DNA from 4 places in the Streptomyces sp. NPDC097640 genome. Region 1 is predicted to be linked to each of the others. Evidence: riboswitches for the same ligand, from Rfam matches in the RefSeq annotation. Region 1 holds a riboswitch; each other region holds the start of a gene.

Region 1 (7,288 bases):
ACACCAAGCCGGGGACGTTCCAGCAGCAGATCGATCTCTACACCCCTCCCTATCTGTTCCGCGACGCACGGCCCAAGCTGACCGACACCGCGCCCCGGACCCTCAAGCGCGGGGCGAAGGCCACCTACCGCACCCCGCACGCGTCGGCCATCGAGCGGGTGCGGCTGATCCGGCCCGGTTCCTTCACCCATGTGACCAATGTCGAGCAGCGGTCGATCGCCCTGGACTTCGTCAGGAGCAAGGACAGCGTCACGGTGCGGATCCCGAAGGACTCGTCGCTGGTCCCGCCGGGGTGGTACATGCTCACGGCGGCGGACGAGGAGGGGACTCCGTCGAAGGCGGTGTGGGTGAAGGTGCCCGCCTCGAAGGACACCCCCGAACCCTGACCGCCCCGATCCCCCGCCCGACAGCCGCGGCGCCGAGCTTCCCCGGCGCCGCGGCTATTTCGCGTTGCGCGCGAGGTCGAGGGCGTATCGCGGCCACCATCGGCCGGCGTGCGGGCCGCCCTTGCAGGTGCCGTCCGACTCGCCCGGACGCTTGATCCACAGATACGCGGCGACCGCGGCGTCGCCCGTGCGGACCGTGGGCGTCTCGCCCAGCGCCCGCCCCTTGGGGTTGCACCAGGCCTCGGGGTCCTCCTTGCCCGGCACCGGCCCATTGCCGTTGCGGCTGGTGTCGATCACGAAGGGCTTTCCGCCGACCAGGGCGGAGAGCTTCCTGCCGTACGCCTTGTTGTCCGCGGTGGTCTGATAGTTGGCGATGTTGAGCGCGAAGCCGTCGGCCTTCTTCAGCCCGGCGCGCCGCAGCGGCTCGGCCATCCGGCGCGGATCCTTGATCCAGTGCGGATTCCCCGCGTCCAGATAGACCTTGGTGCGGGGCAGCCCCTTGAGCTTGTCCACGGCCCCGGTCAGCAGGTCGTAACGCTCCTCGAGGAACCGCCTGGGCGTGCAGCCGTCCACCGCGTGGGGCAGTGCGTCCGGCTCCAGGACGACCGTGGCGGCCCGGTCACCGATGCCCCTGACCGCCTTGTCCAGCCAGGCGCGATACGCGTTGCCGTCGGCGGCGCCGCCCTTCGAGTACTGGCCGCAGTCGCGGTGCGGGATGTTGTAGAAGACCAGCAGCGCGTCACGCTCCTCCGACACGGCGGCCTCGGTGAACCCCCGCGCCTGGCCCTCCGGGTCGTCCACCCCCAGCCACTCCGCGACCGGCTGCGCGGCGATCTTCTGTATCAGCTTCGCCTCGACGGTCTCCCCCTTCCTGCGGTACGCGGCGACCTGCCGGGCCGCGGCGCCGTCCGGGTTCACCCAATACGGCACGACATTCCTGGGCCGCTGTGCGGGCCTCGCCGCCGCGATCGCCTCCTCCTCGCGATCGGAACGCCCGGAACCCGACGAGCCGAAGCAGCCGGAGAGCGTCACGAGCGACAGCAGCGCCCCCACCGCCGCCCCGGCACGGACAGCCCCTCGCCGACGGCCGGTGTAACTCCCGTACATCCACTCCCCCTTGGGTGCACGCTCCGGGGGACACCCCTCAGGCCCCCGGTAGGACAAGACCGGTCGAAACCATGCTTACACACCACACCGGCCCTCACGGGGTTATCCACAGCCCTTTGCGTGAATTCGCCCGTACGGCGCGAAGCGGCCCCTCCGGGCCCGGTTGACAGGTACCCGTCCGCCTGGGACTCTCCGATGCGACAAGTCAACACAACGAGACGACGGCGTACAGGAACCCGGTGCGAATCCGGGACGGTCCCGCCACTGTGACCAGGAGTCGGCGCGCGCGAACGGCGCCGCACTTCCCGGGAGTCAGGAACTGGCCGTCGTTCTCCTTCCTGCTGAGGGGCGTGGAAACCCCACTAGGAGGCAACAGCGGATGTCCCTGCACACGGCACGGCACACCGACCCCGCGGCCGTCTCGGCCGCCACCGCCCGCACCCGCGACTGGCTGATCGCGGCCGGCGCGGTCATCCTCGCTCTCATCGCCCTGTACGCGGTCTTCATCGACAACGGCTCGCTGATCTCGGCGACGGGCGACTATCTGCACGAGTTCTCGCACGACGGCCGGCACCTCTTCGGTGCCCCCTGCCACTGAGGGGTCCGGCACCCCATGGCAGACGGTCACGTTCCCGTACTCCCCCTGCTCCGGCGGGGCCTGGCGGCGGGCGCCCTCGCGGGCCTCGCCACCGGGCTGTTCTCCCTGCTGCTGGCCGAGCCCCTGATGGACCGTGCCATCCGGCTGGAGGAGAAACGCCAGGAGGGCGAGCACTCGCACGCCGCCGCGGCCGCGGCGGTCACCCACCACGAGGAGCTGTTCTCCCGCGGCACCCAGCACTTCGGCCTCGTCGTCACCGCCGTGGTCGTCGGGCTGGCGCTCGGCGTCTTCTTCGCGGTCGCGCACGCGCTCGTCCACCGCGGATCCGACGCCTCCGCACGCCCCTGGCCCCGCGCGCTCACCCTCGCCGCGGCGGGCTTCGCCGGCCTCTCGCTCCTGCCAGGCCTGCGCTACCCGGCCAACCCGCCGGGCGTCGGCGACGCGGGCACGGTCGGCGACCGCCAGGCAATGTGGATCGCCGCGGTGGCGATCGGCGTGCTCGGCATGGTGCTCGCCCGGCTGGTGCACGTCCGGCTGACGGCGGCGGGCCGTGGTCCCGCCGTGGCCCAGACGGCGGTCGCCGCGACCGTCGTCGCGGTGCTCCTCGCCCTGTTCGCCCTCCCCGACAACCCCGACCCGGTCCCCGTCGAGTCCACGCTCCTCTGGGACTTCCGGATGCTCTCGTTCGCCTCGCACGCGGTGATGTGGGCGGTCCTCGGCGCCACGTTCGGCGCCCTCGGCCTCCGCGCCCTGCGCGAGCGCGGCACGACGACGCACCGGCCGGACCCGGTCCCGACCGCGGCGTAACCCTCGGGCCCGGTGGGCGGGCTTCCCCGCCCACCGGCTCCCGCCTACCGGCTCCCCGTCAGATACGCCGACACCACCACCGTTCCGCCGCCCGCCCCGCCGCCCGCGAGCAGCCGCAGCTCCGCGCGGCCCCCGGCCCGCGCCGCGTACACCCGCCGCGCGTCGAACCGCGTGGCGGTGACCATCGCGACGTCCTCGACCGTGAACTCGGCCACCGTCCCGTCCGCCCGGGACACCCGCACCGCGTCGCCGCGCCTGACCCCGCCGAGGCGGCGGAGGAGCCCCGCGTCGGCCGGCCCGACCAGCACCGCCGCCCCCGAGGCGCCCGGCCGCGCCCCCATCTCGTACCAGCCCCCGCTCCCGTCCCGGCCCTGGCCGGCGACCGGCGCCGCGATCCCCGCCGACTCGACGACGACACGACGCGCGGGCGCGGCCGGCAGCGGGTGCCAGGCCCTGGGCAGCGGATGCGTGGGCGGGCGCCCCACGGCCGCCACATCCCCCGTCAACGGCACCGCTCCGCCCAGGCCCTCCGCCGCGTCATGGCCCCACAGCCACAGTCCGAGCAGCAGCGCCGCCCAGGCCACCCCCGCGATCGCCCTCGCCCGGCCGACGCCGCCGGGCCGCTTCCCATACACCGCCGTCAGCCCGACGCCGCGGCGACCGGGCGACGGCGGCGCCGCACCGCCAGCCCGGCGACGGCCAGCGCCGTGGCTCCGGAGAGCGCCAGGCCGTACGCCTCGGCCCCGCCGAGGCCGCGGCGCGCCGCGTCGTCGGCCGGGGCGAGGTCCGAGTGGGCGCGGTGGACATGGCCGGGGCGTGCGGGGGCGGCGTCCTCCTGGTCCGCGACGGCGGGACCGGCGATGGCCATGACCACCGCCGCCGCACAGACGGCCATACGGAGCGTGAGGGCGAGCGGGCGCATGGTGAAACCTCCTGATACCACCGAGGCTCACGCGCACCGCCGGAAGCCGCATCCGCTGCGGCCCCCGGCTGCTCCGTACGGGTCAGACGCGCTCCGGTACGTTCCAGCGCGTTCCGGCGGGCGTCAGATCCGCTCGACCAGGTCCGCGATGGAGTTCACGACCGTGGACGGCCGGAAGGGGTGCCGGTCGATCTCATCGGGCTGGGTGACCCCCGTGAGCACCAGGAAGGTCTCCATGCCCGCCTCGAGACCGGCCAGCACATCGGTGTCCATCCGGTCGCCGATCATCGCGCTGCTCTCGGAGTGCGCGCCGATCGCGTTCAGCCCGGCCCGCATCATGAGGGGGTTCGGCTTGCCGACGAAGTACGGCTCGGCCCCCGTCGCCTTGGTGATCAGCGCGGCCACGGAACCGGTCGCGGGCAGCGCGCCCTCCGCGGAGGGCCCGGTCTCGTCGGGGTTGGTGGCGATGAAGCGGGCGCCGTTGTCGATCAGGCGGATGGCCTTGGTGAGCGCCTCGAAGCTGTACGTACGGGTCTCGCCGAGCACCACGTAGTCCGGCTCGACGTCGGTGAGGACGTAGCCGATGTCGTGCAGGGCCGTGGTCAGCCCCGCCTCGCCGATGACATACGCCGTGCCGCCGGGCCGCTGGTCGTCCAGGAACTGCGCGGTGGCCAGCGCGGACGTCCAGATGTTGGCGACCGGCACGTCGAGGCCGATCCGGGACAGCCGGGCGTGCAGATCGCGCGGGGTGTAGATGGAGTTGTTGGTGAGCACGAGGAAGGGCTTGCCGGACTCGCGCAGCCGCTTGATGAAGGCGTCGGCCCCGGGCACCGGGATGCCCTCGTGCATCAACACCCCGTCCATGTCGGTGAGCCAGGACTCGATCGGCTTGCGCTCTGCCATTGCGGACACTCCTGCCATGCGCCAGTAACGCGTGAGTGGGGACACCGGCCGCGCCACTGCGAGCGGTGCCGACGAGCCAAGCGTAGTCAGCCGCGCCCGGAGCGGACCGCCCCGGTCCCCTTCTGACCTCGGTAGACCTGTTTGAGCACCCGCTGCGGGGCCGCCGTGGGGCCGCGGCGGGCGGCCCGGCGCGACAGGGCCGGGCGGGCGGCCGATCCTGTTGGTGCAGGGCCGCGTCCCGACGGGCCTCTTCCGCTCCCCCGCGAAGGAGATTCAGATGAGCATCAAGGACAAGCTCAAGGAAGCGATCAACAAAGGCCAGGAGCGGGCGCGGCAGGCCTCGCGCAAGAGCGACAAGGGCGCCGCCGACCAGCGCCGGAGCGGCGCGGAGAAGCTGGACGAGGAGATGCGCCGCCGGGGCGGGCCGCCCCGCGGGCAGTAGCGGCCGCGCCGGGCCTCACCGCCTCAGCCGCCGGGCCTTGACCAGCAGCGCGGTGCCGGTGAGGACGAGCGCGCCGCTGACGACGGCGAGCCGGAGGAGCACGGCGCCCCGGCCCGTCGCGGCGAGTTCCGGCGGCAGATGGTCGCGACTGCTGCCCTCGCCGCGCGGGTCGGTGCCGCCGGAGGCCTCCTCGCGGGTGCGCTCGGTGCGCCCGTCGGCGCCGGTCCTCTGATCGGCGCCGGGCTCGCGGTCGGCAGGGGGCCCGTCGGTGCGGGGCGCGCCGGTACGGGCCCCCTCCGTCCGGGCCTCTCCCGTCTCCTCCGCCCCCGCGCCCCTCGCGTCCCCCGCGCCCCTCGCGTCCCTCGCGCCCTCGACGCTGAAGTCGTAGTCGTCGGACTGGCCGACCCAGTCCCCGTCGTCCGCGCGGCGCTGCATGGTGATGACGTTCGCGGTGACGGGGCCGATCGGCGCGGCGCCGGTGAAGCGGGACCGCACCGCCACCTTCACGCTCCCGTGCGCGGGGACGGTGAACCCCTGGAAGGGGACGTCGAAGACCCCGATGTTCTCGTCCTCGTCGGTGATCTCGAAGGAGACGGGCCGCCATCTGCCGCCCTCGTCGGGGTCCAGGAACTCCATCCGGATGTGGCGGGGCCGCAGCACGTGCCCGCGGTCGACGAGGATCGCGATGGGGTGGATGGCGCGGCACTCGGCGCCCGTGGTGTTGCTCAGCTCCAGGTGCCAGGCGCGCCAGCCGCCGCCCCGCGCGTACCGGGCCGGCCCGCCGTACAGCCGGGCGTCGATCGGGAAGTCGGCGCTCCCCCGCCGCCCGCAGAAGGGCACGGACGCGGACACCGGCACGGACGCGGCGGCTTCCGGGGCGGGCCCGCACCACAGGACCGGCGAGGCGAGCGCGAGCACGGCGGCGGAGTGGGCGGCTCGGACGGCGAGGGTGGAGGGCGAGCGCATGGGCGACCTCTGCGGCGGTGGTTTCCCGAGTGCCCTGCTGCATTCCACCCCGGGCGAGCGACACGCGGCGGCCCGGGCGGATTGCCTCCGTTCGGCGGTCGGCGATTCCCCCGTTCAGCCCATCACACCATCCCCCTTTCAGATCATCGGCCGGTCATCCCACCGCGAACAGCGGCGCCAGCACCAGCTGTGCCGCGCCCTCCGCGACCGCCCCGCCTCCCCGGCCGACCACCTCCACCGGGACCGTACGCCCGCCCGCCCGCGCCGCGTCCGCGGCGAGCGTCTCGGCGACGCCGCGCGCGTACGGCTCGGGCGCGGCCAGCACGACCCGGCCGCCGAGCAGCACCCGGTCGATGTCGAGCAGCCGTACGAGGTTGGCGGCGCCGACGCCGAGCAGGCGCGCCGCCCGGGCCGGATCGCCGTCCGCGACCGCGGCCAGGCACAGCGCCTCCAGGCAGCCGCGGTTGCCGCAGCCGCAGGGCGGCCCGTCCAGCTGGATCACCTGGTGGCCGAACTCCCCGGCGCCGGTGCGGGCCCCTCGGTGGACGGCCCCTCCGAGGACGAGACCGGCGCCCAGCCCGGTGCCGAGGTGCAGATACGCGAACGACTCCGGCGCCGACGCCACGGGCGCGAACGGCCCGGCGGCGGACCGCCGCCGGGCGCGGCCCACGGTGAGCCCCAGGGCGGCGGCGTTGGTGTCCTTGTCGAGGACGACGGGCAGGGCGAGCCGCGCGGCGAGCGCGTCCCGCAGCGGGAGCCCGTCCCAGTGGGGGAAGCCGGTGACGCGGCGCAGCACCCCGGAGCCGTGGTCGAGCGGTCCGGGCGCGGCGACCCCGACCCCGAGCAGCCCGTCGCGGCCGCCGTCGGCCCCGGCGAGCAGCGCCTCGACCTCGTCGGCGGCCACGGCGACCGCCTCCGCGGCCCCCGCGCCGAAGTCGAAGGGGGCCGTGCGCCGGGCGATCGGCGCGCCCGCGAGGTCGACCAGGACGGCCGTCAGCTCATCGCGGTCCAGATGCAGCCCGACCGCCCGCCGCGCGCCCGGGACCAGCCGCAGGACCGCGGGCGGCTTGCCGCCGGTGGACGCCCGGCGGCCCGCCTCGGCGGCCAGCCCGTCCGCCCGCAGCCGGGCCGTGATCTTGCTGACGGCCTGCGGGGTC
Region 2 (7,288 bases), on a different contig from region 1:
GTGCCCTGCACGGCGGACTCCAGGTGGCGCACCAGCATCGGGCTCTCGCCGTGGTCGGCGACGGCGGCGGCCGTGTCCACCCACAGCCAGGTGGCCTCCTCGCGGGTGAGCACGTCCATCGCGTCCTCCGGGTCAGCCCCCTCGTGCTCGGCCAGCCACAGCAGCGCGTACGGGCGCAGCGCGGACTCGTCGACCACGGCCCGCACGGTGGGCTCGGCGGGCGCCCCGACCACGCGCAGCGCCTCGAAGGCGAGCCCGCGCAGCAGCGCGTCGTCGCCGCGCGCGGCCTCGATCAGCTCGGTCACGGCGCTGCCGACGGGGCGGGCGGCGAGCCAGGCCCGGTACTCGGCGCGGGCCGGGCCGGGGGTCAGGCCCGCGCAGCCGCGCAGCATGTCGGCGGCGGGCTGTTCGATGTTTCCGGCGGGGCTCTGGGCGGCGACGCAGATCTGCTCCAGCTTGAGCCACACCGCCCAGTTGCCGAGCGCGCTGAGCACGGCCTCGCGCTCGTCGGCCCCGTCCCTCCGGACCGCCTCGTCCGCGGCCTCCTGGGGGCCGTCGAGCACCTCGAGGGCGCCCACGGAGGCGAGCGCGTCCAGGGCCCAGTCGAGCAGCGTCTCCAGGTCGGGGGTGCCCGGCGCCGTGGCGAGCGCGATGTCCTCGGGGCCGGGGGCGGGCGGGGCGTCGTCCGGGCCGGGGGCGGGGACGGGGCCGTACGGCACCTCGCACCGCTCGGTGCGCAGCTCGGCGACGCGCTGCCTGAGCATGTCCAGGAGCGTCGCGACCTGCACCGGACCGGCCGACAGCTGAAGCAGGGACAGCAGCTGCGGCAGCGCCTCGACGACCTCGGCGACGGCCGTGGGCTCGGCCGTGAGCGGGGCCGGGCGGGCGAGGGACCAGGCGTCGAGCAGCGCGACCCAGCCGCGCAGCACCGCGCTGTCGTCGCTGTCCCAGGCGCGCAGCCGCCAGCCGGGGCGGGCGATGCCGCCGTGCAGCTCGATCAGGCCGACCAGGCGGGCCCGGTCCCAGTCCGCCCGGACCTGTTCGGGTGGGACTCCCAGCGCGGCGGCCGCCTCGGCGACCGCCTCGGCGGAGAGCACGCCCGGGGCGCCGTGCCGGCTCGCGGCCCAGCGGGAGATCAGGACGGCCCCGGCGAGTCCCGTTCGGGCCTGCCGGGCCAGCTCCGTGGGCGACGGAGTGCCCTCGGGCGGGCGGGGCGCCGGTCGGGAGCCTCGGTTCGGCACGGCCCGGTGGGCCGTGGCCATCGGCCGCTGGCGGACGAGTCGGAGCCGGGAGTCGCGCGGAGTACGGGACGTCACGGGAGCAGTCTCGCCCGTGACGGCCCGAAAGCCCAATCGGCACCCGTACGGCGGTTGCCGCCGCAGGTCGTGGCGGTCCGGCCGAGCCCGCCGAAAAACGGCCGTCCCTCACATCAGCGGCATCAGGAAGCGGCCCAGCATCTCCTCGTACCCCTCGGGGTCCGCGTTCCACATCGCGGCGTGCGGGGCTTGGCGGACCGGGTGAAGGGTGACCAGTTCCGAGTGGCGCCGCGCGAGTTCGCGCGAGGCGGACCAGGGGGCGATGGTGTCGTCGGGGCCGTGCATGACCAGCGTCGGCACCTTCAGCCGGTCCAGGTCGTCGGTCACGGCCGCGCCCGTCCCGGGCTGCCCGTCGTACGGCCCGGCCCGCCCCTCGGCGGCCCTTATCGCGAGCGGCAGCAGCGCGGAGGGGATGCGCCGGGCCGAGGCGAGCGCCCGCAGCGTGGCGTGCCGGTCGAGCACCGGCGAGTCCAGGACGAGCCCCACGATCCGGTCCCGCAGCGCGGAGTTCACGGCGACGCGCAGCGCCATGGTGGCGCCGATGGACCAGCCGTACAGAATGATCCGCTCCGCGCCGTAGCGCACCGCGTAGCGGATGGCGGCGTCCAGATCGCGCCATTCGGTGTCGCCGAGGTGTCCGATGCCGTCCTCGGGGCGGGGGGCGCCCGGGTCGCCGCGGTAGGTGATGTCGAGCACCGGGAACCGCCGCCGGTGCAGAAACGGCATCAGCGTCATGGGGTGCTCGCGGGTGGTGCCGAGGCCGTGCACGGTGATCACCCAGGACAGCCGGTCGCCGGGGACGAACCAGGCGGGCAGCGCGCCCAGTTCGCCGGGCACGTCGACGTCGGCGTGGTCGAGCCCGAGCGCGTCCCGTGGATTGCCGATGTACACCTGCGGGGTGAACCGCACCCGGGTGCCGGGGGCCAGGGTGCCGTGGGTCACCCGCTCCAGGCGGCGGACCACGCAGTCCGCGGGGTGCGGGGCGTCCTCGACGACGGGCCCGACGACGGCGTGGCAGCCCGCGCCGGCGAGGCCGTACGTGCCGGGGCGCAGCGAGGCGAGGCTGCGGGTGAGGGTGATCTGGCCGGCGTCGGTGGAGTGCACGGTGAGCGGCGGGTCGTGCGGCAGGGGCCGGTCGGGGCGTGGCTTGAGGGCAGCGTCGCTGGCGTACCGCCCGGCCGCCACCGCGGCCGCGCCGACACTGAGCATCGTGGTGGCGGCCACAACCGCCTTCGTCCGCTGGCGCATCCCTACCCAGTGTGGGCGGAGAGGGCGCCGCGGGCCAGCGGGCGTGCCCGGCCGGGTGATCGGGCATGCCTGTCAGGGGGGCCGGGACCTGCGATGTCGTGCGGTGCGCGGGGAGCCTGCCCGCTCCCGGGACGCGGCCGGGCCCGGGACGCGGCCGGGCCCGGCGGCCGCGCCCTGGCTGCCCGGGCCCGGGACTCAGCGGGTCTGGCCGTAACCGCGGAGCTTGTCCGCGGCGCGGCGCAGTTCGTCGGGCGGCAGGAGGGTCGGGGTGCGCCCGGGGACGGCGGCCGCGGTGAGCCAGACCCGGCACATCCACTCCAGCTGGGCGGTCCGGTCGTACGCCTGGTCCAGCGTGGCGCCGTAGACGACGGTGCCGTGGTTGCGCAGCAGACAGCCGCTGCGGTCTCGGAGCGCGTCGAGCATCTTCCGGGCCAACTCGTCGGTGCCGTAGAGGGCATAGCCCGCGACGCGCACCGGGCCGCCGAGCGCGCCGGTCATGTAGTGGATCGCCGGAACCTCGTCGACCAGGGTGGAGACCGCCGTGGCGTGCACCGCGTGGGTGTGGACGACGGCCGCGGCGTCGGTGTGGCGGTAGACCGCGAGGTGCATGGGCAGCTCGCTGGTGGGGGCCAGCTCGCCGAGCACCTGACGCCCCTCCAGGTCGACGCCGACCGCGTCGCCCGGGCCGAGCCGGTCGTACGGGACGCCGCTCGGGGTCACCAGCACGGTGTCGCCGACCCGGGCCGAGACATTGCCGGAGGTGCCGACGACCAGGCCGTCGGCGACCGTCCTGCGGGCCGTCTCCACCACCCGCTCCCATGCCTCCGCCACGTCCCGCGGGTCCCGGGCCTCCGCCAAGTCCTGCTGGTCCCGGGCCACCCCGGGATCCGGTCGCTCCCCGGGCCCCGTCGGCCGTACGGTCTCCGGCTCCGTCACGATGCCTCACCTCCGGGCGCCGATCATGGCAGGCGAGGCATCCTGTACGCATCAGGGAGAGGCCGGGGGATCATCGGCGCCGCCTTCGCGCAGGTGCGTCACCCCTGAGCCCACCTCAGTTCACCTCCCGTTCACCCCATGTCCTTACGGTCGTGGTGCATGCTTCGGCTGTCGCGCCGATTGCCCGGGTGTGCACCCCTTCCCCTCCCATGGGAGGGGATTTCTGACGTGGCTGCCTCGGTGGCCTCACGACGGCCAAGTTGCACCACGGAATGTAGCCAACCTGCGACGCTCCGTGTCACGAAGTTCGGGGATCGCATTCCCCCGCGAAGGAGTTCGATGGAACACATCACGCTTCTCATTGGGATCGTGATCGTCACGGCATTGGTGTTCGACTTCACGAACGGCTTCCACGACACGGCCAACGCCATGGCCACCACCATCTCCACGGGAGCTCTCAGCCCCCGGATCGCGGTCGCGATGTCGGCGGCCCTCAATCTCGTCGGCGCGTTCCTCTCCGTGGAGGTCGCCAAGACGATCTCCGGAGGGATCATCGACGAGGGCGCGGGGATCCAGCCCGAAGTGATCTTCGCGGGCCTGGTCGGCGCGATCGTCTGGAACCTGCTGACCTGGCTGGCCGGGCTGCCCTCCAGCTCCTCGCACGCCCTCTTCGGCGGCCTCATCGGCGCCACCCTGGTCTCCGTCGGCATGGACGGGGTCAACAGCGACAAGATCGTCATGAAGGTCCTGATCCCGGCCGTGGCCGCGCCGGTCGTGGCCGGCGTCGCCGCCCTGGTCGCGACCCGGCTCACCTACCGGCTGGCCCGCGACCGCGACCCCCAGGACACCGCGAAGGGCTACCGCGCCGGGCAGATCGCCTCGGCCGCGCTGGTCTCCCTCGCCCACGGCACCAACGACGCGCAGAAGACCATGGGTGTGATCACCCTGGCGCTGATCACCGGCGGCGTGATCGTCCCCGATTCCGACCCGCCGCTGTGGGTCATCGTCGCCGCGGGGCTGGCCATCGCGCTCGGTACGTACCTGGGCGGCTGGCGCATCATCCGCACCATGGGCAAGGGCATCACCGACATCCAGCCGCCGCAGGGCTTCGCCGCCCAGACCGGCGCCGCGACCGTCATCCTCGCCTCCTCCCACATCGGCTTCGCCCTCTCCACCACCCAGGTCTGCTCCGGCGCCGTGATGGGCGCGGGCGTCGGCCGCAAGGGCGGTGTGGTGCGCTGGTCCACCGCGGGCCGCATGGTCCTCGCCTGGTTGCTCACCCTGCCCGCCGCGGGCCTCGTCGCGGGCGGCGCGGCGCTGCTGGCGGACCAGGGCGACTGGGGCGTCACGACGGTCGCCGTGCTCGCGGTCGCCGCCTGCGCCGCGATCTGGGCGGCCTCGCGCCGCAAGCCCGTCGACCACACCAACGTCAACGACGTCAACGACAGCACCGACGCCGGGGCGGCGCCGGCCGAGCCGGTGGGCGTCGTCACCGCCGCCCTCCAGTCCGTGGCCCCGCCGCCCGCCGGGCCGGTCGCCCCCGCGCACGCCTCCTCCCCCTCCGCCACCCCGGCCGGCGCCTCCGCCGCCACCGGCAGCACCAGCTAAGGAAGTAACGCGATGAGCATCGACTGGGCGGCTCTCGGCCAGGTCTTCGGCGTCAGCCTCGTGGTGACCGTCGGCTTCGTGGGCGTCTTCACCCTCGGCATCCTCGGCGCCTCCCGCAAGCCCCAGCAGGCCGAGGCGGGCCAGGACACCGCCGCGGCCCCGGCGGGTGCCGGCGTCGGCGTCGGCCCCGCGCGCGCCGCCGCGTACGCCTGCTTCGCGCTGTGCGCGGCGACGGTGGCGTACGGCATCAATCTGATCGTGGCCTGACGGCCTGAACCCGCACGGCTCGGCCGTGTTCCAGCAGTAGCCGCGGCCGCCGGGCCGGGCCGCGCCGACCAGCGCGGACCCGCCCGGCGGCCGTGGCGTGTGCGGCGCGTGTGGGCCTCGGCACACTCGCGCATCCCGGGGCATTCGCGAGTTGACGGCCATTCGCGGCCCATGGTGGACTTCCCGAGCCAAACGGCGGCAGGAGAGGAAGCCGGTGAGAATCCGGCGCGGTCCCGCCACTGTCACCGGGGAGCGCTCTCCCATAGCCCGCACAAGTCACGGCCTCCGTACGGAGGCTGGAAGACCGGGAGAAGCGCGGATCCGGGAGCCAGGAGACTCTCACCGCCGGTCACGTCGAACCAGGGCGCGGACCCTGAGTGAGGACATACCGCCATGCCCGGCACCGCCATGCCGCCGACGCCGACCCGCCCGCGGCCCGAACTCCACGCCCCGACGCGCCGAGGCACGACGGCGGACTGACGATGGGTGCCGATCACGCCTCGTACGCGTGCGGCGCCGCCCTCGGCTTCCTCGGCGACCTCGCCACGGGCGATCCGCGCCGCGGCCACCCCGTGGCCGCGTTCGGGCGCGCCGCCCTGGCCGTCGAGCGGCTGCTGTGGCGCGACCACCGCGGATCCGGGGCCCTGTACGCCGCGCTGTGCGCGGGCGGCGCGGCCGCGGGGGCCGCGCTTTCGGTGCACGCCGTACGGGCCTTGGGCAGCGACTCCTCGGGTGGCCCCTCCCGCGCCGCGCACACCGTACTGACCGCCGCCGCCACCTGGGCCGTGCTCGGCGGGACCACGCTGGGCCGGGAGGCGCGCGCCGTCGGCGGCGCGCTGGCCACCGGGGACCTGGACGCCGCCCGGCGGCGGCTGCCGCACCTGTGCGGCCGGGACCCCCAGGCGCTGGACGAGCGGCAGATCGCGCGCGCGGTCGTCGAGTCGGTCGCCGAGAACACCTCGGACGCCGTCGTGGGCGCGCTGGTGTGGGGGGCCGTCGGCGGGGTGCCGGGCCTGGTCGGCTTCCGAGCCGTCAACACCCTGGACGCGATGGTCGGCCACAAGTCGCCGCGCTACCGGCGGTTCGGCTGGGCCGCGGCCCGGCTGGACGACCTCGCCGGCTGGCCCGGCGCGCGGCTCACCGCGACGCTGGCCACCCTGGCCGGGCCCGACCCGCGCGGCGCGCGGCGCGCCTGGCTGCGCGACGGCCACCGCCATCCGAGCCCCAACGCGGGCCCGGTGGAGGCCGCGTTCGCGGGCGCGCTCGGCGTACGGCTGGGCGGCACTCTCGCGTACGGCGGCCGCGTTGAGCACCGGCCGGTGCTCAACCCCGGCGGGCGGGCGGTGGAGGCCGCCGACATCGAGCGCGCGGTTCGGCTGTCGCAGCGCGTCGGCGCCCTGGCGCTCGGCGTGTCCGTCGGGGCCCGGCTGGCAGTGGGGGCGGCGCTGGGGCCGTCCCGTGCCCCACATGGCGCGCTCGCCCGCTGGGCACGGTCCTTGCGGACGGACGGACCCGGAACGGGACCTGGCAGGACGGCGCGGCCTGCGGCCGCGGGGAGGGACAGCGTATGAGCGGCATACCCGGCGGGGGCGCGACCGGGGCACAGGGCGGCGGCCTGCTCGTCGCGGGCACCACGTCGGACGCGGGCAAGAGCGTCGTCACGGCCGGGATCTGCCGATGGCTCAGCCGTAAGGGCGTCAGCGTCGCGCCGTTCAAAGCGCAGAACATGTCGCTCAACTCCTTCGTGACCCGCGACGGCGCCGAAATCGGCCGCGCCCAGGCCATGCAGGCCGCGGCCGCGCGCGTCGAACCGAGCGCGCTGATGAACCCGGTGCTCCTCAAGCCGGGCAGCGACCGCAGCAGCCAGGTGGTGCTGCTGGGCAAGCCGGTGGGCGAGCTGAGCGCGCGCGGGT
Region 3 (7,288 bases), on a different contig from region 1:
GTGGTGCTGCTGGAGGCCGCGACGGAGGCCGACCGGGACGCCCTGGAGCGGCTCGCGGCGGACGCGGGCTTCGCCGCCGAGGACTGGTCGTCCTCGGTGCGGCTGCTGTGCCGCTCCTGTTCGGAGAGCCGGATGCCCAGCGACGAGGGCGAGGGCGAGCACCTGGACCCGCACGACCACAGCGAGCCCGGCCAGCCCGGCCCGCTGGGGCACCGCATGGCGGGCTCGGGCTCGCTGTGGGTGGCGGAGCGGGAGTGCGGGATCGCCGCGCCGAGCGGGCTGGTGCGCGGGCTGCTGGACGGCTGGGTCGCGGACAGCCCGGACACCCGCGAGTGGCGGGACCTGGAAGAGGTCTGCTGACATACCCGCTCATCCGCCGCGGGCCTTACGACCTGGGGTGTGGCCGTTACCCTGTAGGGCGACGAGTCCGGTTTTGAGGAAGGCGTGCGGCGGACGATGGCGCAGCAAGGTACTGAGCAGCGGGTGGACGACGAGTTCATCGTGGACACGGAGGACTGTGAGGAGCGCGAGCGCGCGTATCGCGAGCGCGGCACGGCCCGCCCGATCACGGTCGTCGGCAATCCGGTGCTGCACAAGGAGTGCCAGGACGTCACCGAGTTCGACGACAAGCTGGCCGCGCTGATCGACGACATGTTCGCCAGCCAGAAGGCGGCCGAGGGCGTGGGCCTGGCCGCCAACCAGATCGGCGTCGACCTGAAGGTCTTCGTCTACGACTGCCCGGACGACGACGGCGTCCGCCATGTGGGCGTGGTCTGCAACCCGGTGCTGGACGAGCTCCCGGCCGACCGCCGGGTGCTGGACGACTCCAACGAGGGCTGTCTGTCGGTGCCCACCGCCTACGCCGCGCTGGCCCGCCCCGACTACGCGGTGGTGCGTGGCCAGGACGCCCAGGGCAAGCCGATCGCGGTCCAGGGCACCGGCTACTTCGCGCGCTGCCTCCAGCACGAGACGGACCACCTCTATGGCCGTCTCTACATCGACCGCCTCTCCAAGCGCGACCGTAAGGACGCGCTGCGGCAGATGGCGGAGGGCACGCCGCGCTACGAGACGGTGCCCAACGACTGACGCCCGACAGGGCATGCATACGGCGCGGCGCCCCCGGGAGATCCCAGGGGCGCCGCGCCGTATGCCGGGTTTGCATCAGAAGCGGCTCAGAAGTCGTCGTCGAAGGAGACCGAGCCCTCGACCGCCACCTGGTACGCGGAGGCGCGGCGCTCGAAGAAGTTGGTCAGTTCCTGGACGTTCTGGAGCTCCATGAAGGAGAACGGGTTCTCCGAGCCGTAGACCGGGGCGAAGCCCAGACGGGCGAGCCGCTGGTCGGCGACGCACTCCAGGTACTGGCGCATCGACTCGGTGTTCATACCCGGCAGCCCGTCGCCGCACAGGTCGCGGGCGAACTGCAGCTCGCCCTCGACGGCCTCCCGCAGCATGTCGGTGACCTGCTGCTGGAGTTCGTCGTCGAAGAGCTCGGGCTCCTCCTCGCGGACCGTGTCCACCACCTGGAACGCGAAGTTCATGTGCATGGTCTCGTCGCGGAACACCCAGTTGGTGCCCGTCGCCAGGCCGTGCAGCAGGCCGCGGGAGCGGAACCAGTAGACGTAGGCGAAGGCGCCGTAGAAGAACAGGCCCTCGATGCACGCCGCGAAGCAGATCAGGTTGAGGAGGAAGCGGCGGCGGTCGTCCTTGGTCTCCAGCCGGTCGATCTTGTCGACCGAGTCGATCCAGCGGAAGCAGAACTCCGCCTTCTCCCGGATGGACGGGATGTTCTCCACCGCGGCGAACGCGGCGGCCCGGTCGTCCGGGTCGGGGAGGTAGGTGTCCAGCAGCGTCAGATAGAACTGGACGTGCACGGCCTCCTCGAAGAGCTGCCGGGACAGATACAGCCGCGCCTCGGGCGAGTTGATGTGCTTGTAGAGGGTGAGCACCAGGTTGTTCGAGACGATCGAGTCACCGGTCGCGAAGAAGGCGACCAGGCGGCCGATCATGTGCTGCTCGCCGGGGGAGAGCTTGGCGAGGTCGGCCACGTCCGAGTGGAGGTCGACCTCCTCCACGGTCCAGGTGTTCTTGATCGCGTCGCGGTAGCGGTCGTAGAAGTCCGGGTACCGCATCGGCCGCAGGGTCAGCTCGAACCCGGGGTCCAGGAGGTTCTTGACGCGTTCGGGGGCGGTGGTCACTGGCAGGCCTCGCAGGACTCGGGGTTTTCCAGGGAGCAGGCGATGACCTCGGGGTCGACGGGCGCCTGCTGGGTGGGGACGGGCACGGTGGCGGGGGCGGCGGCGCGGGCCGACTGCGCGATCCGGGTCGCCGGGCGCGAGCGCAGGTAGTACGTGGTCTTGATGCCGCGCTTCCAGGCGTACGCGTACATCGAGCTGAGCTTGCCGATGGTGGGCGAGGCCATGAAGAGGTTCAGCGACTGGCTCTGGTCCAGGTACGGGGTGCGGGCGGCGGCCATGTCGATCAGGGCGCGCTGCGGGATCTCCCACGCCGTCCGGTACAGCCGCCGCAGGTCCTCGGGCACCCAGGAGAAGTCCTCGACCGAGCCGTTGGACTCGCGCAGCGCCTCACGGCTCTGGGCGTCCCACACGCCGAGCTTCTTCAGGTCGTTCACCAGGTAGGAGTTGACCTGGAGGAACTCACCGCTGAGCGTCTCGCGCTTGAAGAGGTTGGAGACCTGCGGCTCGATGCACTCGTAGACGCCCGCGATCGAGGCGATGGTCGCGGTCGGCGCGATGGCGAGGAGGAGCGAGTTCCGCATCCCGGACTTCGCCATCCGCTCGCGCAGCGCCGCCCACCGCTCGGGCCAGGTCGCCACCGCGTCCGTGTAGTGGTCCGGGTGCAGCACGCCGCGCGCGGTGCGGGTGGCGGACCACGCCGGGTGCGGGCCGTGGCGCTCGGCGAGGGCGCAGGACGCCTCGTACGCCGCGAGCATGATGCGCTCGGAGATCTGGGTGGACAGCGCCTGCGCCTCGGGCGAGTCGAAGGGCAGCCGCAGCCGGAAGAAGACGTCCTGGAGGCCCATCAGGCCCAGGCCCACCGGCCGCCAGCGGGAGTTGGACGCCCCGGCCTCCTCGGTCGGGTAGAAGTTGATGTCCACCACGCGGTCGAGGAAGGTGACGGCGGTACGGACGGTCGCGTCCAGCCGCTCCCAGTCCATCCGGCCGTCCTTGCCCAGGTGCGCGGCCAGGTTGACCGAACCCAGGTTGCACACGGCCGTCTCGCCGTCGTCCGTGACCTCCAGGATCTCGGTGCACAGGTTGGAGGAGTGCACGACCCGGCCGGGCTCGGCGGTCTGGTTGGCGGTGCGGTTGGCGGCGTCCTTGAAGGTCATCCAGCCGTTGCCGGTCTGCGCGAGGGTGCGCATCATCCGGGCGTACAGCTGGCGCGCCGGGACGGTCTTGACGGCCAGCCCGTCCGCCTCGGCCTTCCGGTACGCGGCGTCGAACTCCTCGCCCCACAGGTCGACCAGCGCGGGCGCGTCGACCGGCGAGAACAGCGACCAGTCGGCGTCGGCCTCCACCCGGCGCATGAACTCGTCCGGGATCCAGTGCGCGATGTTGAGGTTGTGGGTGCGGCGGGCCTCTTCGCCCGTGTTGTCCCGGAGCTCCAGGAACTCCTCGATGTCCGCGTGCCAGGTCTCCAGGTACACACAGGCCGCGCCCTTGCGCCGGCCGCCCTGGTTGACGGCGGCGACGGAGGCGTCGAGGGTGCGCAGGAACGGCACGATGCCGTTGGAGTGGCCGTTGGTGCCGCGGATCAGCGAACCGCGGGCGCGGATGCGCGAGTAGGACAGGCCGATGCCGCCCGCGTGCTTGGAGAGCCGCGCGACCTGGTGGTAGCGGTTGTAGATCGAGTCCAGCTCGTCCAGCGGCGAGTCCAGCAGATAGCAGGACGACATCTGCGGGTGGCGGGTGCCGGAGTTGAACAGCGTGGGGGAGCTGGGCAGGTAGGACAGCGTGCTGGTGAGCCGGTACAGCTCGGCGACGTCGTCCAGCGCCCGCTCCGAGTGGTCCTCGGCCAGCCCGCAGGCCACCCGCAGCAGGAAGTGCTGCGGGGTCTCGATCACCTGGCGGGTGATCGGGTGGCGGAGCAGATAGCGGCTGTGGAGGGTGCGCAGCCCGAAGTAGCCGAAGCGGTCGTCGGCGCCGTCGGCCAGCGCCCGCTCGACCAGCGCGTCCAGGCGGGCGGCGTGGGCGGTCACGAACTCGGCCGTGCCGTCCGCGATCAGGCCCTCGCGGTGGCCCACGGCCACCGAGGCGGAGAAGGAGACCGCGCCCTGCCCGGCCGCCTCCTCCGCGATGGCGAGGGTCAGCAGCCGCGCGGCGAGCTTCGAGTACTCGGGTTCTTCGGCGATCAGACCGGCCGCCGCCTCGGTCGCGAGGGTGCGCAACTCCGCCTCGTCCGAGCCGGGATGGCGGCCGCGCAGGGCGGCGGCCGCGACCTTGCCGGGGTCGGTGGCGGACAGGTCGGCGGTGAGCTCCGTCAGGGTCCGCAGCAGGGCGGTCCCGGGCGCGTCGTCCGCTGCCTGAGTAGCCGCTGCCTCTGAAACCGGATCGGCTGGCGCGATGGTCACTGAAGTGTTCTCCCTCGCTCGGCTGGGGGCCGGGCGGGTGGTACGCGATGGGCGCGTGCGGGCATGCCGAAACCGCCAAGGGCATACCGCACAGCGTCCATCGGCCCAACCCGCGGGGCCCGGACGTATGAGACGGCTGTCGGCAGGTCCTCGGACTCGCGGGTACGCAAAAGCGTACGCGTACACCGTTGCGGGACAGTTCCGGATTCGCACCGGATTCCCCTGCGGCGACAGCGAGCATGAGCATACATCTTGTGGTGGCGAGCGCACGCGCCCCCACATGTTGTGTCGCGAGGTGGAGTGTTTCGTACGAATGTGCTATTCAGTGCCGGACTTGGCGCGGTCTTGGCGCGCACTTGGCACGGGCCTGACGCAGGCCCGGGACGGGCCTGACGCGGGCCCTGGGGCATGCCCCGAGGCGGCCCGGCAGAGGCCGGCAGGGGGCCGGTACGGCCCCGGCGCGGCCCTGGTGCGGGTCCGGCACGGACGGTCGGGCGCGAGCCCGGCAGGGGCCCGGCAAGGGCCTGCGCCGGGCCCGGCGCGGCGCCGGGTCGCTTTTAAGCGGGCGCCGTTGCCCGCCACTCCGCGAGGGTACGGGCCAGCCTGGCCCGGTAGTCCGCGTAGCCGCGCTCGTATGCCTCGGCGCGCTCCGCGTCGGGTACGACAGTACGCGAATCGGCTCGCCATTGTGCCGCGTCCACCGGGTCGCCCAACGCGCGCCAGGCGACCGCGACCGCGCCGCGCGCCCCCACCTCGGGCTCGTCCGGGATCCGCACCGGCCGCCCCAGGACGTCCGCGAACAGCTGGGTCCAGGCGGCGGACCGGGTACCGCCCCCGCAGGCCGCGAGCGTCGCACTCAGCCCCGCGGCCTCCAGGCAGTGGCGTGCGGCGTACGCCACGGCCTCGCAGGCGGCCCGGACGGCGTCCGCGCGGGTCGTGGCGAGGGTCAGGCCGTCCAACCGGCCCCGCGCGGCGGGCTCCACGAACGGGGCGCGCTCGCCCGCGTCCGACAGGAAGGGCAGCGCGGTCACCCCGCGCGCCCCCGGCGGGCTGTCGGCGAGCAGCGTCTCCAGGTCCGCGGTGGTCGCCCCGGTGAACTCCAGGACCCACTCCAGGGCCGCCGTGCCCACCATGGCGGGCATGCCGCGCAGCCAGCGGTCCCGGTCGGGCGTGCACAGCCACATGCCCGCCGGGTCGGCCGCCGGGTCGATCCGCGCGCTGTCGGTGAGGACCTGGCTGGCGAGCGTGGTGCCCACGATCAGCAGCCCGTCGCCCACCTCCGTCACGCCGCTGCCGATCGCGCAGGCCGGGAGGTCGTACGGGCCCGCCGTGACGGGCAGTCCGGCCGGCAGCCCGAGCAGCTCCGCGCCCGCGTCGTCGAGCCGCAGGACGGTGCCGGGCGCGGCGGGCGTCGGCAACAGCCGGGCGTATTCGGCGATTCCGCACGCTTCCAGGGCATCGGGGACGTATGTGCGTGTGGTCACGTCCAGGAAGGGCATGGACGCGTCCGAGGCGTCCACGCCGATGACGCCGGTGAGCCGCTGGGCCACCGCGTCCACGCAGTAGCCCGCGACCTCCGCGCGCGCCAGGGCCTGCGGCTCGTGGTCGGCCAGCCAGCGCAGCAGCGGCGCGTGGCAGCCGGGGAACACCCCGGAGCCGGTGAGCCGGTAGAGGTCGCGGATGGTGCCGTCCTCGCCCCAGCGGGCCACGGTGTCGTTCGCCCGGCCGTCCATCCAGGAGATCGGCGGGCGCACGGCGCGGCCCGCCGCGTCGCGCAGCCACAGCCCGTCGCCCTGCCCGGTGAGCGCGAGCGCCACGGGGGCCTCGCGGCCCTTCGCGGCCAGGGCGGCGGTCACCTCGCGGACCACCTCGGCGACCGTGCGCAGCACGTCCTCCAGGTCCTGCTCCACCCGCCCGCCGGGCAGGCGGTCGAGCCGGCTGGGACGGCTGGCGGCCGCCAGGGACCTGCCGTCCCGGCCGAAGGCCACGGCCTTGGTGACGGAGGTGCCGACGTCGACTCCGAGGACGATGCTCATGACGTGGGCCCTCCTTGGGGGCGTCGACTGCGCGGGTTTGTGCGGGGCTGTTGGGCGGGGGCCGGGCTGGGCCTGTCCGCCGGACACCGCCTAGCTCGTGGGGTGGTTCGCGGGGTGGGCGAGCTTTTCGCCGCGGGCGTAGCGGCCGACCTCGGCGGCGGTGATGGCGGCCGCGCGGTGCGCGGTCTGCCGGGTGGCGCCGGCGAGGTGCGGGGTGGTGACGACGTTGGGCGCGGAGTGCAGCGGCCAGTCGGCGGGCGGCGGTTCGAGGTCGTACACGTCGAGGGCGAGGGCGCCGAGCCGGCCGGAGCGCAGCGCCTCGGGCAGCGGGGCGTAGTCCAGCAGGCCGCCGCGCGCGGTGTTCACCAGCACCGCGCCGGGCCGCATCCGGGCGATCCGGTCGGCGTCGATGAGCCCCTGGGTCTCGGGGGTGAGCCGGGCGTGCAGGCTGACCACGGAGGAGCGGGCGAGGAGTTCGTCCAGCTCGACCGGCTCGACGCCGTCCGCGCGGGCGGTCTCGGGGTCGGTGTACGGGTCGGCGATCAGCACCCGGGCGCCGAACGCGCGCAGCACGCGGGCGACGATCCGGCCGATGGCCCCGTAGCCGACCAGGCCGACGGTCGCGCCGTCCAGCTCGATGCCGCCCTCCTCGTACGCGTAG
Region 4 (7,288 bases), on a different contig from region 1:
GGCGGTAGAAGCCGTTCTTCTTGGATCGCTCGTCATGGCAGGCCTTGCTGATCGGGTGCCGGGTGAGACGACCGCTCTCATCCGCCGAGTAGTACACCTGCTCATCCCGCAGGAACCACAGCGATCCGTCCGGGGCGAATCCGGGGAACGCGTCGGAGTGTGTCTCCGGGCTGTAGCCCCCCTTCCGCGCGGCCTCGGTGAAGTCCGTGAACTCCCCCGTCACCAGGTCCAGCCACCCCACATGCGACGACGTGAGGGCGCCCACCTCGTCCGTGACCACCTCGACCGCAACCCGCCGACCGTCCGGGGAGACCGGGCTGACTCCCAGGTCCGCCGCACTCTCGCCGTACGGCCGCTCCCCGCAAGGGCTACGCACGAACGCCCGGTCCGCGTCCGCCTCCTCGGCGATCTTGGAGAGCCGGGACAACAGCGGCTCCTCGGAGTACGTGGCGACCCGCTTGCTGAACGTGGCGTCGAAGGCCGCCACCTGCTCGCCCTTGTCGTCGTCGTCCCAGCAGATCACCGGCCCGGTGGCCGAGGTCACGCGGGAGAGGTCTCTCATCGCCCCGGCGAGCCCGGATTCCCCCGACCATTCCCCCGAATCAGCCGCATCCCCCGAATCAGCCGCATCCGCCCCGGACTTGCGCCCACCACCGTCCGAGGCGCCGGATCGCCCGGGGCCCTTTCCCGAGTCGTCGGACGCGCCGCACGCGGTCACGCCTCCCACCGCGAGCACGGTCGCGGCCGCCACCGCGACCCACCCGCGCACACCGGACACACAGGTCTTACTCACTCAGCTCTTCGCCTTCCCCCGCAGCCGCAACCAACACGACCTCCGTGACTACCCTTAGAAGCGAGAATAGTATTAACCACGCAACGCACCTTCACAGCAACTCGGTTGACCGGTACGCCCGACAGCCGATGAAGGATCATTGGGGCGCACCCCACCACGACAAGGAGGCGACGGTGTCCGGCACAGACCGAGACGCAGACCGAGACGCAGACGGAGGCGAGCGCGCGGCAGGGCTGTCGCGGCGGGAGCGGCTGCGCGCGGAGCTGGAGCGCGATGTCAGGGCCGCCGCCCGCCGGATCACCGCCGCGGAGGGCATCGAGGGTCTCACCGTCGCCGCCGTGGCCCGCAGCGTCGGCGTGACCTCACCCGCCCTCTACCGCTACTTCGAGGGCAGGAACGGGCTCATCCGCGCCGTCTACGACGACGTCACCACGGAGTTCATCCAGACGGTCGACCGCGCGGTGGGGCGTCAGGACCCCGACGACGTGAGCGCGCAGCTGCACGCCGCCGCCCGTGCCGTGCTGGACTGGTCCGTGGCCAACCCGGCGGAGTTCAACCTGCTCATGGGCGCCGGCTACCCCTCGGCGGCCAAGACCGCGGACGACATCCCGCACGTCATATCGCGCGAGCTGGGCGGGGTGTTCGGACGGGGCTTCACCCGGCTGTGGCGCGAGGGGAAGCTGGCCTGCCCTGCGGACGAGGAGCTCGACCCGGCGCTGGTGGCCCAGCTGCGGACCTACCGCGAGGTCATCGGCCTCGAAGTCCCCCTCGGCGTCGCGTTCCTGATGCTCACCTGCTGGCGCCAGATCTACGGCATGCTCTGCCTGGCCGTCTACGGCCATCTGTCCTACGTCCTGGACGACCCGGTGCCGCTGTTCGAGGACATGATGGAGCGCCTGCTCGGCCTCCTGGGCCTCACCCGCAGCCCCGGCCTGGTGATCTGAGGAGCGCCGCCGCGCCCGCCCGTACGGCGGCCCAGTCGGTGGCGTACTCGTACTCCCGCGCCCGCGCCAGCCACCCCGCGCGGTCCCGGTGCTCACGGCGCAGCTGCTCCAGGTCCAGCTCGACGCCCGGCGGCGGCCCCGCAGCCGCCAGCTCGCCGATCCGCCGTTCCATCGCCTCCAGCAGCGCACGGTCGAGCTCGCCGACGGCGGCCACAAAGGCGCTGGTCGGCAGGGTCACCCGGCCCGTGGCCGGCGCGGCGAAGTCGATCTCGTCCTCGGGATCCGGCTGATGCGTCCAGCTGACATGCATGACGTCGTCTGCCCCGGCGACGGTCCGCCAGCAGCGGATGTCGGGCGCGACGCGCAGATACCCCGTGTTCAGGGTGCGGCCGCCGTGCCACTGCGCAGCGGCCTCGGCCTCCGGGGTGTCCTCCCAGTGCCAGCCGGAGGAGTCGCGGGCCACGAAGTCGGCCAGGTCCTCAGGTACCGGCTCAAGCGCAGCCGGCAGCAGCGCGAGCAGGTCCTCCCAGAGCCGGACCACGTAGTAGTCCGCATACGGATGCGCCGGGCCGGCGCCTCCGCCGCCCTCGCCGCCCCGCAGCCGCCGCACCGTGCGCTCGGAGTAGCGCAGCAGCTCGTGCTCGCCGAGGTCGATCACGTACCAGCCGTCGGTCAGCCCGAACCAGTGCAGCACCGGGCGGTCGCCCCGCCCCCACGGCCGCACCTCGGCCAACGGCGTCAGCCCGAAGCGGAACCGGATGTCCAGATCCATGGGAGGAGTATGCGCCCGCCCCGTCGCCCGCTCCCTCGCCCGCCCCCTCGCCCGCTCCCCAGCCCACCCCCAAGGGCCCGACCGCCGTGGTCCGGCCCCCGTGGGCGCCGGATAAGGTATGCGTGAAAACTTCATCCGCGTCCGATCGGGGGAAGCCGGTGAGATTCCGGCGCTGACCCGCAACCGTGAGTACGGGCTGTGTGCCGCAGGGCGTACGAGCCGGGACACCTGGTCGGGCGCACCGCAGGCTCCCGCCGCCGGCCCGCCCGGCGGCGGCACCGTCGAGGTATGCGGAGCTGAGCCCGGTGTCATCGCGTTCGCACGTCCCTCGGCGTGCGGGGTGGTTGGCCGTGCGCGGCCGCGTACCGCTGCCCAGCCACCGCCGAGACCCCCGACCGAGAGGCACCGTCGCCATGAACGTACGCCGCAGCGCCACGGCTCTGGCCGCCCTGGCCGCCCTGTGCACGGCCGCCGCCCCCGCCGCGTTCGCCGACGCCAAGCCCTCCCCCAAGCCGTCCGGCTCGGCGGCGCTGCCCAAGGGGCTGTACGGCGCCAAGGACCCGAAGTTCGACGGGGTGTGGCGGCAGTCGCTCGCGCTGCTGGCGCAGGACGCGGTCGGGGTGACCCCGGCGAGATCGGCCATCGACTGGCTGGCCGGCCAGCAGTGCGAGGACGGCGGCTTCGCCGCGTACCGGGCCGACGCCTCCGCCGCGTGCGACCCGAAGAAGGGCGAGTTCACCGACGCGACAGCGGCGGCGGTACAGGCGCTGGCCGCGGTCGGTGGGCGCAGCGCCGCGGTCGAGAAGGGCGTCGGCTGGCTGAAGAAGAACCAGAACGACGACGGCGGCTGGGGCATGAGCCCGGGCAGCCCGAGCGACGCCAACTCCACCTCCGCCGCCGTCGGCGCCTTCGCCGCCGCGGGCCAGGACCCGAAGCAGGTGAAGTCGGCCAAGGACGGCCGGACGCCGTACGACGTGCTGCTCGGCCTCCAGCTGGGGTGTGACGCCAAGGAGGGGCAGCGCGGGGCGTTCGCGTATACGGCGGACAAGGGCAAGCCGGTCGCGAACGACCTGGCGACGACGGCCGCCGCGCTGGCCACCGAGGGCAAGGGCTGGGTCTTCGAGCCCGCGGGCAAGGACGCCGGCAAGGCCCCGGAGCCCTTGGACTGCGGCTCGGGCGGCAAGGACGACAAGAGCGACAAGAGCGGGAGCGCCAAGCCGGCCCGGGTGACCGAGGCCGCGCGGGCCGCCGCCGCGTATCTGGCGGACACCATGGCCGGGCACGGCAGCCACTTGCTGTCCGCGATGCCCGGTGCCGAGGACCAGCCCGACTTCGGCGGCACGGCGGACGCGATAGTCGCCCTGGCCGCCGGGGAGCACAGCGCGACCGCGGCCAAGCCCCTCCAGTGGCTCCAGAACGAGAAGAACGGCGCGCTGGCGTGGGCGAAGGGCGACCCGGGGGCGCTGGCCAAGCTGGTCCTCGCGGCGCACGCGGCCGGGGCGGATCCGCGCAGCTTCGGCGGCGCCGACCTCGTCCAGCAGCTGAACGCCACCGGCCCGAAGCCGGAGTCGGTCTCGGCGTCCGGGTCGCAGGCGGACTCGGATGAGGGCAAGGACAAGGACGGGGAGAAGAAGGACGACGACAAGGGGGGTGTCGGCGGCGTCTGGTGGACGGTGGGCGTCTTCGCGGTGGCCGGCATCGGCATCGGCTTCCTGCTGAGCGGCCGGAAGAAGCAGCAGCTCTGATGGGGCTGCCTCCCGCCGAGCGACCCGAACCCGCGCCGGCGGCCCCAAGGTCATCGGCCGACCGGCCGACGCAGGGGGAGCCCGCTCGCCCTGCGCCGCGGCCCGCCGCCGCGCGTCCGTCCCGCGCCGCCCTCGCCTTCTGCGCCGTGTTCGTGTCCACGATGGTGTCCGCGCTCGCCCTCGGCGCCTCCCCCGCGCAGGCCGCGGGCTACCGCTACTGGTCGTTCTGGCAGCGGGAGCGGGGCGAGGACGGCTGGACGTACGCCACGCAGGGGCCCGCCACGGCCCGGCCGGGCGACGGCGACACGGTCGGGTTCCGGTTCGCGGTGAGCGAGGACTCGGGGGACGCGACCCGGCCGCGCAGCTCGGCCGGGTTCGAGACGGTGTGCGCGGACACCCCCGCGAAGGGCGGCACCAAACGCGTCGCCGTGGTCCTCGACTTCGGCACCGCCGCCGACGCCCCCGACCACCGCACCCCGCCCGAGCCCCGCACGGAGTGCGCGCGGGTCGGCGAGGACGCGAGCGCCGGGGACGCGCTGGCGGCCGTCGCCAAGCCGCTGCGCTACAACTCCGCCGCCCTGCTGTGCGCCATCGCCGGTTACCCCGCCACGGGCTGCGGCGAGCAGGTCGACGCCCCGTCGGACGGCGGCAGTGGCGGACAGGTCGGAGACGGCGGGGACAGCGGGGGCGGCGGACAGGGCGGTGGAGGCGGCGGCCCGTCGGCCGGGCTGATCGGCGGTCTGGCCGCCGTGGTCGCGCTGGGGGCCGCCGCCGTCTGGCAGTCGCGCCGCCACCACCGGCGATGAGCGGCGCCGACCGGGCCGCCGCCGGACACCCGCGCACCGCGCGCACCGCACACACCGCGCGCACCACGCACACCACGCACAGCTCGCGTGGCGCGCTGCACGCCGGGGCCTGGTGGCTGTGGGCCCTCGGGCTGGCCACGGCCGCCTCCCGCACCACCAACCCGCTGCTGCTGGGGCTGCTCGTCGGCGTGGCGGGCTATGTGGTCGCCGCGCGCCGCACCGACGCGCCGTGGGCGCGCTCGTACGGCGCGTTCCTCAAGCTGGGGCTCCTGGTGCTGGCGATCCGGCTGTGCTTCGCGGTGCTCCTGGGCTCGCCGATCCCCGGCACCCACGTACTGGTCACGCTCCCCGAAGTCCCGCTCCCCGACTGGGCGCAGGGCGTGCGGATCGGCGGCCGGGTCACCGCCGAGGGGCTGGTCTTCGCGCTGTACGACGGGCTGAAGCTGGCCACCCTCCTGGTCTGCGTGGGCGCGGCGAACGCGCTCGCCAACCCCGCCCGGCTGCTCAAGTCGCTGCCCGGCGCGCTGTACGAGGCGGGCGTGGCGGTCGTGGTCGCGATGACCTTCGCCCCGAACCTGGTCTCGGACGTCCAGCGGCTGCGCGCCGCCCGCCGGCTGCGCGGCCGCCCCGACCGCGGGGTGCGCGCCCTGCTCCAGGTGGGGCTGCCGGTGCTGGAGGGGGCGCTGGAGCGGTCCGTGGCGCTGGCGGCCGCGATGGACGCACGCGGCTACGGCCGCACCGCCCAGGTCCCGCCCGCCGTGGCCCGCGCCACCGCCGCGCTCACCCTCGGCGGGCTGCTCGGGGTGTGCGCCGGTACGTACGGGCTGCTGGCCGCGCAGGGCGCGGGCTTCGGCCTGCCGGTGCTGCTGGCGGGGCTCGCCGCCGCGCTCGGCGGGCTGTGGCTGGGCGGCCGCCGTTCGGTGCGCAGCCGCTACCGGCCGGACCGGTGGGACGCGCGGGCGTGGCTGGTGGCCGGGTCCGGGGTGGCGGTGGCGGGCCTGATGATCTGGGCGGCCTCGTACGCCCCGCAGGCCCTGGACCCGCCCGCCGTACCGCTCACCTCGCCCGTGCTGCCGCTGTGGCCGGCGGCGAGCGTGCTGGTCGGGCTGGTCCCGGCGTTCGTGGCGCCCGCGCCCGACCGGGCCGCGTCCCAGACCCCGTCACAGGCCCCGTCGCGGGCTCCGGCCCCGGTGGCCGCCGTGCCGCGCCCCACCTCACAGAAGACCAGCGAGGACACCGGCAAGGAGGCCACGCGGTGATCCGCTTCGAGCAGGTGTCCGTCACCTACGACGACGCCCCGCAGCCCGTGCTGCGGGGCGTGGACCTGACCGTTCCGGAGGGGGAGCTGTATCTGCTCGTCGGCCCCTCGGGGGTCGGCAAGTCGACTCTTCTGGGCGCCGTCTCCGGGCTGGTGCCGCACTTCACAGGCGGCACGCTGCGCGGGCGGGTCACCGTGGCGGGCCGCGACACCCGCACCCACAAGCCGCGTGAACTGGCCGATGTCGTGGGCACGGTGGGCCAGGACCCGCTGGCCCACTTCGTCACGGACACCGTCGAGGACGAACTCGCCTACGGCATGGAGTCGCTGGGCGTCCCGCCGGACACCATGCGCCGCCGGGTCGAGGAGACCCTGGACCTGCTCGGCCTGGCCGAGCTGCGCGACCGGCCCATCACGACGCTCTCCGGCGGCCAGCGGCAGCGGGTCGCCATAGGCTCGGTGCTCACCACACACCCGCGCGTCCTGGTCCTCGACGAGCCGACGTCGGCGCTGGACCCGGCGGCGGCGGAGGAGGTCCTGGCGGTGCTCCAGCGGCTGGTGCACGACCTGGGCACCACGGTGCTTTTGGCCGAGCACCGCCTGGAGCGGGTGGTCCAGTACGCGGATCAGCTGATCCTGCTGCCCCACCCCGGCGCCGCCCCCGTCGTCGGGGACCCGGCCGAGGTTTTGGCGGTCTCGCCCGTCCAGCCGCCCGTGGTCGAGCTCGGCCGCCTCGCGGGCTGGTCCCCGCTCCCGCTGTCCGTACGGGACGCCCGCCGCAGGGCGGCGCCGCTGCGGGAGCGGCTGGCGCCGCACACCCCGGACGGAGATCCGCACGCGGGGGACGGTGAGCCCGTCGCCGAGGCGGTGCGGCTGGCCGTACGCCACGGTCGAATCGAGGCGCTGCGGGGCGTGGACCTGTCGGTGCGGCCGGGCGAGACGGTGGCGCTGATGGGCCGCAACGGCGCGG

The links. Region 1 has a riboswitch for cobalamin ahead of ABTY62_RS39830 (CbtB domain-containing protein). Riboswitches for the same ligand answer to the same signal wherever they lie in the genome.
Positions count from the first base shown of each region.
Region 2: it holds a riboswitch for cobalamin, as region 1 does, so the genes downstream of both, ABTY62_RS45980 (cobalamin biosynthesis protein) here and ABTY62_RS39830 (CbtB domain-containing protein) in region 1, are expected to answer to the same signal.
Region 3: it holds a riboswitch for cobalamin, as region 1 does, so the genes downstream of both, ABTY62_RS14765 (ribonucleoside-diphosphate reductase subunit alpha) here and ABTY62_RS39830 (CbtB domain-containing protein) in region 1, are expected to answer to the same signal.
Region 4: it holds a riboswitch for cobalamin, as region 1 does, so the genes downstream of both, ABTY62_RS22850 (SCO2321 family membrane protein) here and ABTY62_RS39830 (CbtB domain-containing protein) in region 1, are expected to answer to the same signal.

Region 1 covers NZ_JBEOSB010000035.1:52,407-59,694, reverse strand. Annotated here, with positions in the region: gene glxA (radical copper oxidase GlxA) at 1-386, shown strand, start outside; gene ABTY62_RS39835 (glycoside hydrolase family 6 protein) at 441-1,493, opposite strand; cobalamin riboswitch at 1,699-1,835, shown strand; gene ABTY62_RS39830 (CbtB domain-containing protein) at 1,873-2,091, shown strand; gene ABTY62_RS39825 (CbtA family protein) at 2,107-2,898, shown strand; gene ABTY62_RS39820 (sortase domain-containing protein) at 2,943-3,542, opposite strand; gene ABTY62_RS39815 (hypothetical protein) at 3,539-3,820, opposite strand; gene ABTY62_RS39810 (HAD-IIA family hydrolase) at 3,944-4,723, opposite strand; gene ABTY62_RS39805 (antitoxin) at 5,001-5,165, shown strand; gene ABTY62_RS39800 (hypothetical protein) at 5,181-6,131, opposite strand; gene ABTY62_RS39795 (ROK family transcriptional regulator) at 6,286-7,288, opposite strand, start outside.
Region 2 covers NZ_JBEOSB010000052.1:8,658-15,945, reverse strand. Annotated here, with positions in the region: gene ABTY62_RS46005 (hypothetical protein) at 1-1,316, opposite strand, end outside; gene ABTY62_RS46000 (alpha/beta hydrolase) at 1,425-2,564, opposite strand; gene ABTY62_RS45995 (class II aldolase/adducin family protein) at 2,760-3,422, opposite strand; gene ABTY62_RS45990 (inorganic phosphate transporter) at 3,840-5,108, shown strand; gene ABTY62_RS45985 (hypothetical protein) at 5,121-5,375, shown strand; cobalamin riboswitch at 5,534-5,733, shown strand; gene ABTY62_RS45980 (cobalamin biosynthesis protein) at 5,858-6,946, shown strand; gene ABTY62_RS45975 (cobyric acid synthase) at 6,943-7,288, shown strand, end outside.
Region 3 covers NZ_JBEOSB010000008.1:198,763-206,050, forward strand. Annotated here, with positions in the region: gene ABTY62_RS14750 (tetratricopeptide repeat protein) at 1-360, shown strand, start outside; gene def (peptide deformylase) at 457-1,086, shown strand; gene ABTY62_RS14760 (ribonucleotide-diphosphate reductase subunit beta) at 1,173-2,129, opposite strand; gene ABTY62_RS14765 (ribonucleoside-diphosphate reductase subunit alpha) at 2,192-4,591, opposite strand; cobalamin riboswitch at 4,716-4,838, opposite strand; gene ABTY62_RS14770 (FGGY family carbohydrate kinase) at 5,149-6,627, opposite strand; gene ABTY62_RS14775 (2-hydroxyacid dehydrogenase) at 6,718-7,288, opposite strand, start outside.
Region 4 covers NZ_JBEOSB010000014.1:84,279-91,566, forward strand. Annotated here, with positions in the region: gene ABTY62_RS22835 (hypothetical protein) at 1-544, opposite strand, end outside; gene ABTY62_RS22840 (TetR/AcrR family transcriptional regulator) at 967-1,737, shown strand; gene ABTY62_RS22845 (DUF5984 family protein) at 1,709-2,509, opposite strand; cobalamin riboswitch at 2,635-2,760, shown strand; gene ABTY62_RS22850 (SCO2321 family membrane protein) at 2,923-4,254, shown strand; gene ABTY62_RS22855 (SCO2322 family protein) at 4,416-5,060, shown strand; gene ABTY62_RS22860 (CbiQ family ECF transporter T component) at 5,057-6,319, shown strand; gene ABTY62_RS22865 (ABC transporter ATP-binding protein) at 6,316-7,288, shown strand, end outside.